One region of the Janthinobacterium sp. SUN176 genome, then DNA from elsewhere that is predicted to be linked to it. Evidence: riboswitches for the same ligand, from Rfam matches in the RefSeq annotation. Region 1 holds a riboswitch; the other holds the start of a gene.
What was found. Region 1 has a riboswitch for thiamine pyrophosphate ahead of O3299_RS11915 (TonB-dependent siderophore receptor). Riboswitches for the same ligand answer to the same signal wherever they lie in the genome.

Region 1 (4,561 bases):
CGCGGCTGGCTGGCATGCGCCGTCGGCTGGCTGGTGGGCTTCCTGCTCATCGCCTGGCTGCTGACGACGACGGACACGGACGTGCCCCATGCGGACGGTTTCCTCACGGCAGGCAGCCTGGTGGGACAATTCCTGCTGTCGCGCAAGAAACTGGAAAACTGGATCGCCTGGATCATCGTCGACGTGCTGTACGTGTGGCTGTATGTGCACAAGGGCCTGACCCTGACGGCCGTGCTGTATGCGTTCTTCGTCGTGATGGCCGTCATCGGCTTGCTGGCGTGGCGAAAGTCGGCTCCGGCCGCGCCGAGCGCGATGGTCCTCAAGTGATGGAGCGTTGCGTGCGCGTGGCCATCCTGGGCGCGGAATCGTCGGGCAAGTCGACCCTGGCGGCGGCCCTGGCCGAGCGCTATGGCAGCGTCTGGGTGCCCGAGTATTTACGCGAGTTTGTGGAAACGCAAGGCAGGGTGCCCGTGGCGGCGGATCAGTATGGTATTGCGCGTACGCAAGTCGAACGCGAAGCGGCCGCTGCCGCCCAAGCCCGCCACTTCCTGTTTTGCGACACGACGCCCTTGATGACGGTGGTGTACAGCCGCCATTATTTTCACGGTGCAGATGCGCAACTGGCGGCGCTGGCCGATGCCACGCAGTACGATCTGACCCTGGTCACGGCACCCGACAGCCCCTGGGTGGCCGATGGCTTGCAGCGCGAGTCGGAAGCCGTGCGCCAATTGATCTACCGCTACCTGCTCGATGAGCTCGACGCGCGCGGCATCGTCTACCACGTGCTACGCGACAGCCTGGAGGCGCGCCTGGAACAGGCGGCGCCTTTGCTGCAGCAGGCGCTCGCTGCGGCGCCTGTCATTTCCCTCAATTAGAAGTCAAACTGCGCCGAGACCTTGAACGTGCGGCTGGCGCCCGGATACAGATAGCCATCCGACTCCGGCGTCACGTCGCGCCAGTAGAACTTGTCGGCCACGTTGTTGACGGCGGCGCGCAGCACGGCGCGCGTGCCGGCGATGCGCGTGGCGTACGCGGCGCCCAGGTTGAACACGTTGTACGACGGCACGAAGGTCGTGTTGCTGTACTCAAATGCTTTCTTGCCCGCATATTCCCAGCTGCCATTCACGCTCAAGCCCGCCACCTGTTGCACGGCGTAATCCGCATGCACGGCCGCCTTGAAGGCCGGCACGTTGGGCACGCGCTTGCCGTCGAGGTCGGCATTGCCCGTGCCTGACTGCTGGCTGTTCAGGGCCGTCACGGATGCGCCCAGGCTCAGGCTGGACGATGCCTTTCCCTGGGCCGACAATTCCAGCCCCCGGTGCTGGGCCTGGCCCTCGCGCACGAAGTTATAGGCGGTGCTGTCGACGTACTGGTTGAATTCCAGGCCCTTGCGGATCTGGAACAGGCTGGCCGCCAGCATGAAGTCCGGCGTCACATCCATCTTCACACCCAGTTCGACCTGCTTCGAGCGGCTGGGCGACAATTCCACGTTCGCATTGAGCGCCTTGCGGTCGGCCGTGCCGCCATGTTCCATGCCTTGCGAATAGGCCGCGTACACGGAGAGGTTGTCGAGCGGGGTGTAGACGAGCGAGACGTTGGGCAGCAGGAAATCGTGCTTGGCGCGGATTTCCGTATCGGCCTTCAATACATACTGGTAGCCGTCGACATTGATATGGCGCAAGCCGCCATGCAGCTTCCAGTTCGGCGCCAGGCTGACGATGTCCTGCACGAAGACGGAGTTTTCCGTGTCCTTGCGCACCAGGCGCACGGGGCCTTGCACGCCCGTCGACATGTCGACGATCTGCGGGCGGTAGATGTTGCTCACGCCAGCCCAGTCGTACACGTACAGGCCGGCGCGGTCCTTGCGGCGGAAGGTCGAGACGCCGGCCGTGAATTCATGGCGCAGGGAACCGGTGGCGAACTTGCCCTGGATCATGGCTTGCGCGCTCAGCGGTTTTTTCGTCTCGCCCAGGCTGCGGTAGTCGTACACGTCGTAGTCGCCATTGCCGCAGAAGCCGGGGTACAGGTCTTGCGCGCTGCAGCCATACGGGAAGGCCGTGTAGTCGTCGCGCTTGAACGAGTGCTGGTTGGCCGACAGGGTGGCATGCCAGTCGTCGCTGAACGCGTACTGGAAGCGCAGGCCGAGATTGCTGGTGACGGTTTCCACGGGACGCGTCCACGGCTGCAGGTTGAGCATGGCGTCGGCGCTGATGCCGGTCGGCAAGGTTTTATTGTTCAGCAGCTGGAAGCCGGGCGCCGTCGCCTGCGCCTTGTCCTGGTAGTCGGCATCGATTTGCAGCAGGGCTTGCGGCGAAATCTGCCAGTCGAAGGCGCCGGAAATGAACTTGCGGTTGCCGTCCGCGCCCTTGATGTAGGAGCGCAGGCGCTCGGCCGCCACGTTGACGCGGTAACCGAAGCGCGTGTCTTCCAGGCGGCCGCCCAGGTCGATGGCGCCGTACAGGGTGCCGCGCTCGCGCGTTTCCACGGTGACCGTGCGCAGCGGGGCGGCGGTGGGGCGCTTGACGATGAAGTCGATCACGCCGCCCGGCGCGGCCACGCCTGCCTGCAAGCCGGCCAGGCCCTTCAGCACTTCGATGCGTTCCTTGTTTTCCAGCGGGATTTGCGTGTCGCCAGGAATGGCCACGCCATCCTTGCGGTAGCTGGAATTGTTATCGAGCTTGAAACCGCGGATGGAAAACTGTTCCGCATAGCCGACGGCGTTGTAGGCGTCGTTGATGCTGGTGTCGAGCTTGACGGCATCGCTGAGATTGCGGATCTGCAAGTCCTGCATGTCTTTTTGCGAAATGACGGTGACGGATGCCGGCGTCTGCAGCAGCGGCGCGTCACTGAAGCCGCCCACGGAGGCGCGCTTGGCGGCCGGCGCCTTGCTGGCCGTGACGACGACTTCGGCCATGCTTTGCGCCTGCGGGTCGGCTGCGTCGGAAGCCAGGGCGGGCGCGGCAAACGCGTGCAGGATGGCCAGGGTCAGAACAGAAACGGATAAATTCGGTGTGGACATAGATTGCTCGTGGTTCAAGCCGGCTCTGTAAAGAGCACGGCAGGCTGCTTGTTCGGCTGGCGCCAACGCAGGAGCTATCAAAGGAGGGAGGTACTTTGCGCTTTCCTTCGCTGGCATTATCCAGATCAGGTACGAAGGGTATCTCTCACCCGGATGACTGCTCCAGGACCCCTAGCGAAATGACAGCTTAGCATGAACCACGGCCAGCTGTCCCACCCGGCTGACCGTTTTACAACAGTGTGGCTGGAATTTGTAAACTGAGCTACAGACTGAGTTCCAGCACCTTGCGGCTGACGGCGGGCGTCACTTCGCGCTGTTCGCCCAGGGCCGTCATGCCGTGCGCTTCCAGGGCGGACACGACGGCGTCCACGCTGGCGTGATTCAGGCCGTAGTCGGCCAGGCGCGTCTTGACGCCCATGTGGCGGAAGAAGAATTCCGTGCGCGCGATGGCGGCCTCGATGCGGCCATCCTCGTCGCCGCCGTCCAGGCCCCAGACGCGGGCCGCGTATTGCAGCAGCTTGGCGCGCTTGGCTTGTTTGCGCACGCGCAACATGCTGGGCAGGATGATGGCCAGGGTTTGCGCATGGTCGAGCTCGTACAAGGCCGTCAATTCGTGGCCGATGGCGTGCGTGGACCAGTCCTGCGGCACGCCCACGCCGATCAGGCCGTTCAAGGCCAGGGTGGCGCTCCACATCACGTTGGCGCGCACGTCGTAGTCGTCCGGGTGCGACAGGGCTTTCGGGCCTTCTTCGATCAGCGTCAATAAAATGCCTTCGGCGAAGCGGTCTTGCACGGACGCGTTCACAGGGTAGGTCAAATACTGTTCCATCACATGCGCAAACGCATCGACGACGCCATTGCCCACCTGGCGCAGCGGCAAGGTGAACGTCTTCGACGGGTCCAGCACGGAGAATTTAGGATAGACCTTGCGGCTCATGAACGAGCGCTTTTCCTGCGTGGCCTTGCGCGTGATCACGGCCGAGCCATTCATTTCGGAACCCGTGGCCGGCAAGGTCAGGACCGTGCCGAAGGGCAGGGCGGCTTCGACGATCTTGCCGCCTTTGGCCAGGATGTCCCAGGCCACGCCTTCGTGCAGTGCGGCCGCGGCGATGAACTTGGTGCCATCGACCACGGAACCGCCGCCGACGGCCAGCAGGAAATCGATGCGCTCGCTTTTCACCATGGCCACGGCCTGCATCAGGGTTTCATAGCTGGGATTGGGTTCGATGCCGGCAAATTCCAGCACCGTATGGCCGGCCAGCGCCGCCTTGACTTCATCGTAGACGCCGTTCTGCTTGATGCTGCCGCCGCCATACGTCATGAGCACTCTGGCCTGGGGCGGGATCAGCGCCGTGATGGCGGCGATCTGGCCCTGGCCGAAAAGGATTTGCGTCGGATTGTAAAAGTCGAAATTGAACATGGGGCTCCTGCCGCTGAGGTTTAGGCTGTTGCTGAGCCATGATTATGGCCGAATGGGTGGAAACGTGCCGTGGACGCTTGAGCTTTTCGTCCGCGCGGTGGAGAATGCAGCCGATGTCACCA
Region 2 (4,561 bases), on a different contig from region 1:
GGCGGCACGAAGTCCAGCAGGCTGGGCGCGTTCGGATCTTGCCCGATATTCACCCTGCGGATCGCCACCGTGATGATCTGCGCCTCGGCCGCGTCCGTCGCTTCGCGCGTCTGCGGCAAATCCTTGTACTTGCCGCTGCCCACCAGCAGGCGCGATCGATACTGTTTGCCTGCGATGGTCAGCAGGTCGTTGTTTGTTGCGGTATGCATGTGCGTTTCCTTGTCTATTCTCAACTTAACCGCCGCCAATCGCGCGTACGATTTCCACCTGGTCTTGAATTTCCAGGACCCGGTCGTGCCACGCCTTGCGCGGCACGACGCTGCGGTTGACGGCCAGCGCCAGCGCCTGGTTCTCCAGCGACAGCGCGGCGATCAATTGGTCCAGGGTTTGCCCCGGCGGCACCTGGTGCGGCGCGCCGTTGAGCGTGATGTCGATCAATGCAGTCATCACGCCCTCCTTCAGACCTTGCGGTACAGCTCGGCGCCGTTCTTGATGAATTCGATGGCTTTCACCTCCATCCCCTGCTGCAGCGCCTTGTCTTCCGCGATGCCCATGCCGGCCGCGTATTCGCGCACTTCCTGCGTGATCTTCATCGAGCAGAAATGCGGGCCGCACATGGAGCAGAAATGCGCCACCTTGGCCGAATCCTTGGGCAAGGTTTCATCGTGGAATTCGCGCGCCTTGTCCGGGTCCAGGCCGATGTTGAACTGGTCGTCCCAGCGGAATTCGAAACGGGCTTTCGACAGCGCGTTGTCGCGGATTTGCGCGCCCGGATGGCCTTTCGCCAGGTCGGCCGCGTGCGCGGCGATCTTGTACGTGATGATGCCGTCCTTGACGTCCGCCTTGTTCGGCAAGCCCAGGTGTTCCTTCGGCGTCACGTAACACAGCATGGCCGTGCCATACCAGCCGATCATGGCCGCGCCGATGCCCGAGGTGATGTGGTCGTAGCCGGGCGCGATATCCGTCGTCAGCGGCCCCAAGGTGTAGAACGGCGCCTCGCCGCACTGTTCCAGCTGCAAGTCCATGTTTTCCTTGATCAATTGCATGGGCACGTGGCCCGGACCTTCGATCATCACTTGCACGTCGTGCTTCCAGGCAACTTGCGTCAGCTCGCCCAGGGTTTTCAATTCGCCCAGCTGCGCCTCGTCATTGGCGTCGTAGATGGAGCCGGGGCGCAAGCCGTCGCCCAGCGAGAACGACACGTCATACGCCTTCATGATTTCGCAAATTTCTTCGAAATGCGTGTAGAGGAACGATTCCTGGTGGTGCGCCAGACACCATTTCGCCATGATGGAGCCGCCGCGCGAAACGATGCCCGTCAGGCGCTTGGCTGTCATCGGCACATAGCGCAGCAGCACGCCCGCGTGGATGGTGAAGTAATCGACGCCCTGCTCGGCCTGCTCGATCAGGGTGTCGCGGAAGATTTCCCACGTCAGATCTTCCGCCTTGCCATTGACCTTTTCCAGCGCCTGGTAGATGGGCACGGTGCCGATGGGCACGGGGCTGTTGCGCACGATCCATTCGCGCGTCTCGTGGATGTGCTTGCCGGTCGACAAGTCCATCACGTTATCGCCGCCCCAGCGGATGGCCCAGGTCATCTTTTCCACTTCCTCGCCGATGGAAGACGTCACGGCGGAATTGCCGATATTCGCATTGATTTTCACCAGGAAATTGCGGCCGATAATCATCGGCTCCACTTCCGGGTGGTTGATATTGGCGGGAATGATGGCGCGACCGCGGGCGATTTCCTCGCGCACGAATTCCGGCGTGATTTCGACCGGGATGCTGGCGCCGAAGGACTGGCCCGGATGCTGGCGGCCCATCAGGTCGGCCAGGCGCTCGCCCATGGGGCCGGAAGCCTTGAGTTCGCGCAAATACTCCTGGCGGCGCATGTTTTCGCGGATGGCAACGAATTCCATTTCCGGCGTGATGATGCCCTGGCGCGCGTAATGCATCTGCGTCACGTTCTTGCCGGCGATGGCGCGGCGCGGCTTGCGGTGCAAATTGAAACGCAGCTCGGCCAGTTTCGGGTCCGCCAGGCGGGCGATGCCGTAGTCGGAGGTGGGGCCGGGCAATTCTTCCGTGTCGGCACGCTCCATGATCCATGGCAGGCGCGGCGTATCGAGGCCGGAGCGGATGTCGATATTCACGTCCGGGTCCGTGTACGGGCCGGATGTGTCATAGACGTAGATCGGCGGATTCTTTTCGCCGCCGAACGACGCTTCCGTGTCGGACTGGCTGATCTCGCGCATGGGCACGCGGATGTCGGGGCGGCTGCCTTGCACGTAGATCTTGCGCGAATTGGGCAGCGGCGCGATGGCGGCTTCGTCGACCGTGGCGGTGGCGGAAAGGAATTTCGGATTGGCGTTCATTTTGGCTCCTTGGCTAGACTATTTTTCAGCCTGGAGCCAGCTAAGGAGGTTCGGAATTGCGCACGCGGAAAAGCGGGGTGCAGTCATCCTAAAGCTTCCCTTCGCTGGCATTATCCAGATCAGGTTCGGAGGGTATTTCTCACCCGCGCTTGCACCGTGTTTCCACAGCGAAAGGCAGGACCCCTAGCGTTTGCCGCCTTGCGGCAGCGAGCCAATTATACGCGGTTCGCGCCGCGTGGCCAGATGATTTCTTGCAGGTGTCGTCTTTGCGCATCTGCTGCATTGCAACAGACGGCAGCGCGCTTATTTCTTCTTGCCCCAGCGCCAGCTGGTCGGTTCGCCCTTCAGCTGGCAGATGAAAATGAGCACGGCAACGATGGCCACTTCATAGACGATGTAGCCGACCAGCATGGTTTGCGGAGGGAACAGGAAGGCGCCGCAGGCGAACAGCGCCAGCGCGGCCAGGAACACCAGCCAGCCTTGCCAGGTGATGGGCAAGCCCCAGCCCCAGCCATAGGTCTTGGCGGGGAACCAGTAGGAGGGAGATTTGTCGGTCATGATTTTTCCTGGTCTGTATCGATGGCGCCCAGTATAAATCAGGCACTGCGATGGCGCTCCGTGACATCGAGGCCGATGCCGCGGTAGCCGATGAAGCGGCTGCCCGTGTCGAACATCGGTTCGCCGCTGACCTGCAGGTATTGCGTGCTGCCGTCGAGGTTGGCGCGGCTGTAGATAAAGTCGAGAAACGGTTCCCGTGCGGCAATCTTGGCGTCGAGCAAGGCACGCTCGGCCGCGTTCCAGCGCTGCGGCTCTTCCTCGCTGCCGATGCCCAGCATTTCAGCCACGGGGCCGGAAAAGCGCGTCAGGTTGCCCTGCGCATCCTGTTCCCAGTACCAGTCGGACGACAGTTCCGTGAAACGCTGGAAGCGCGCTTCGCTTTCGCGCAACTCCGCCGTGCGCACTTCCACCATCTGTTCCAGCGACTTGTTGTATTCGGCCAGCTTCTGGTACAGCAATCGCACTTCCAGCATGTTGTGGATGCGCGTCTTGACTTCCACCAGGTCGAAGGGCTTGCTGACGAAATCCTTGGCGCCCGCCTGCAGCGCGCGCAGCTTGTGGCCCGGCTGGGCCGTGATCACCAGCACGGGCAGATAGCTGCCCGCCTCGAGGTCGCGCAAGCCTTCCATGACCTCGAAACCATCCATTTCCGGCATCTGCAAGTCGAGCAGGATCAGGTCGTAGCGGTGCTGCTGGTGCAGCGCGCGCACGGCTTGCGGGTCCATGGTGGAGGTGATGCGCGTATAGCCGGCATTGCGCAGCACCTGTTCCAGCAGCATGACGTTGGCCTCCTGGTCATCGACGATGAGGATGCTGGCGTTCAGGATCTCGGTGGCTTGAAGCATGGCGGTATTCCTAAAAATAAATGCTGAATTAGCGTACTGCATGAGTGTCGTCGGCCAGGCCGTGCGCGGCCGCATAATGCAGGGCCACGTCGAGCGCATCCATGAATTCGACGACCTTGATCGGCTTGGTCAGGTAGCGGAAGAAGCCCGCTTCCAGGCCCTTTTCGATGTCGCGCGGCACAGCGTTGGCCGACAGGGCCATCACGGGAATATGTTTCGTGAGCGGATCGTCGTGCAGGATATGCAGGGCGCCATAGCCGCTGATGCCGGGCAGGTTGATATCCATCAAGATCACGTCCGGCTGATACGTGCGCGCCAGGTCGATGCCCAGGTGCGCATCGATGGCCGTCAGCAGCTTCAAGTCGCTGCGGCGGGCGATCAATTGCTCGACCAGCGCCAGGTTCGCGGGATTGTCTTCCACGTACAGCAAGGTGCGCTGGCTTTCCTGCGCTTCCTGCGCCTGCGGCAGCGCATCGCCGTCGCCCAGCATCAGTGCCGGCGCGCTGCTGGCGGCCAGCTCGAACCAGAAGGTGGTGCCCACGCCCACCGTGCTGTCGACGCCGATGGCGCCGCCCATCAGCTCGACCAGCTGCTTGGTGACGACGAGGCCGATGCCCGTGCCCTCTTCCGTGCTGTTTTCCTGTCCCAGGCGGTTGAAAGGCTGGAACAGCTGCGCCACCTGCCCCGCATCGAGGCCGGCGCCGCTGTCGCGCACGCTGACGCGCACCTTGGCGCCGCGCTGGCTGCAGTCGACGGTGACGGAACCGCCGCCCTGGTTGTATTTGA

Region 2: another riboswitch for thiamine pyrophosphate. It lies ahead of thiC (phosphomethylpyrimidine synthase ThiC); the one in region 1 lies ahead of O3299_RS11915 (TonB-dependent siderophore receptor).

What each region holds. Positions count from the first base shown of each region.
Region 1 covers NZ_JAPWIA010000001.1:2,635,600-2,640,160, reverse strand. The annotation lists gene pnuC (nicotinamide riboside transporter PnuC) at 1-327, shown strand, start outside; gene O3299_RS11920 (ATP-binding protein) at 327-875, shown strand; gene O3299_RS11915 (TonB-dependent siderophore receptor) at 872-3,019, opposite strand; TPP riboswitch at 3,105-3,202, opposite strand; gene O3299_RS11910 (iron-containing alcohol dehydrogenase) at 3,282-4,439, opposite strand.
Region 2 covers NZ_JAPWIA010000006.1:150,557-155,117, forward strand. The annotation lists gene O3299_RS26015 (thiazole synthase) at 1-209, opposite strand, end outside; gene thiS (sulfur carrier protein ThiS) at 235-438, opposite strand; gene thiC (phosphomethylpyrimidine synthase ThiC) at 459-2,372, opposite strand; TPP riboswitch at 2,452-2,567, opposite strand; gene O3299_RS26030 (hypothetical protein) at 2,676-2,930, opposite strand; gene O3299_RS26035 (response regulator) at 2,969-3,775, opposite strand; gene O3299_RS26040 (ATP-binding protein) at 3,804-4,561, opposite strand, start outside.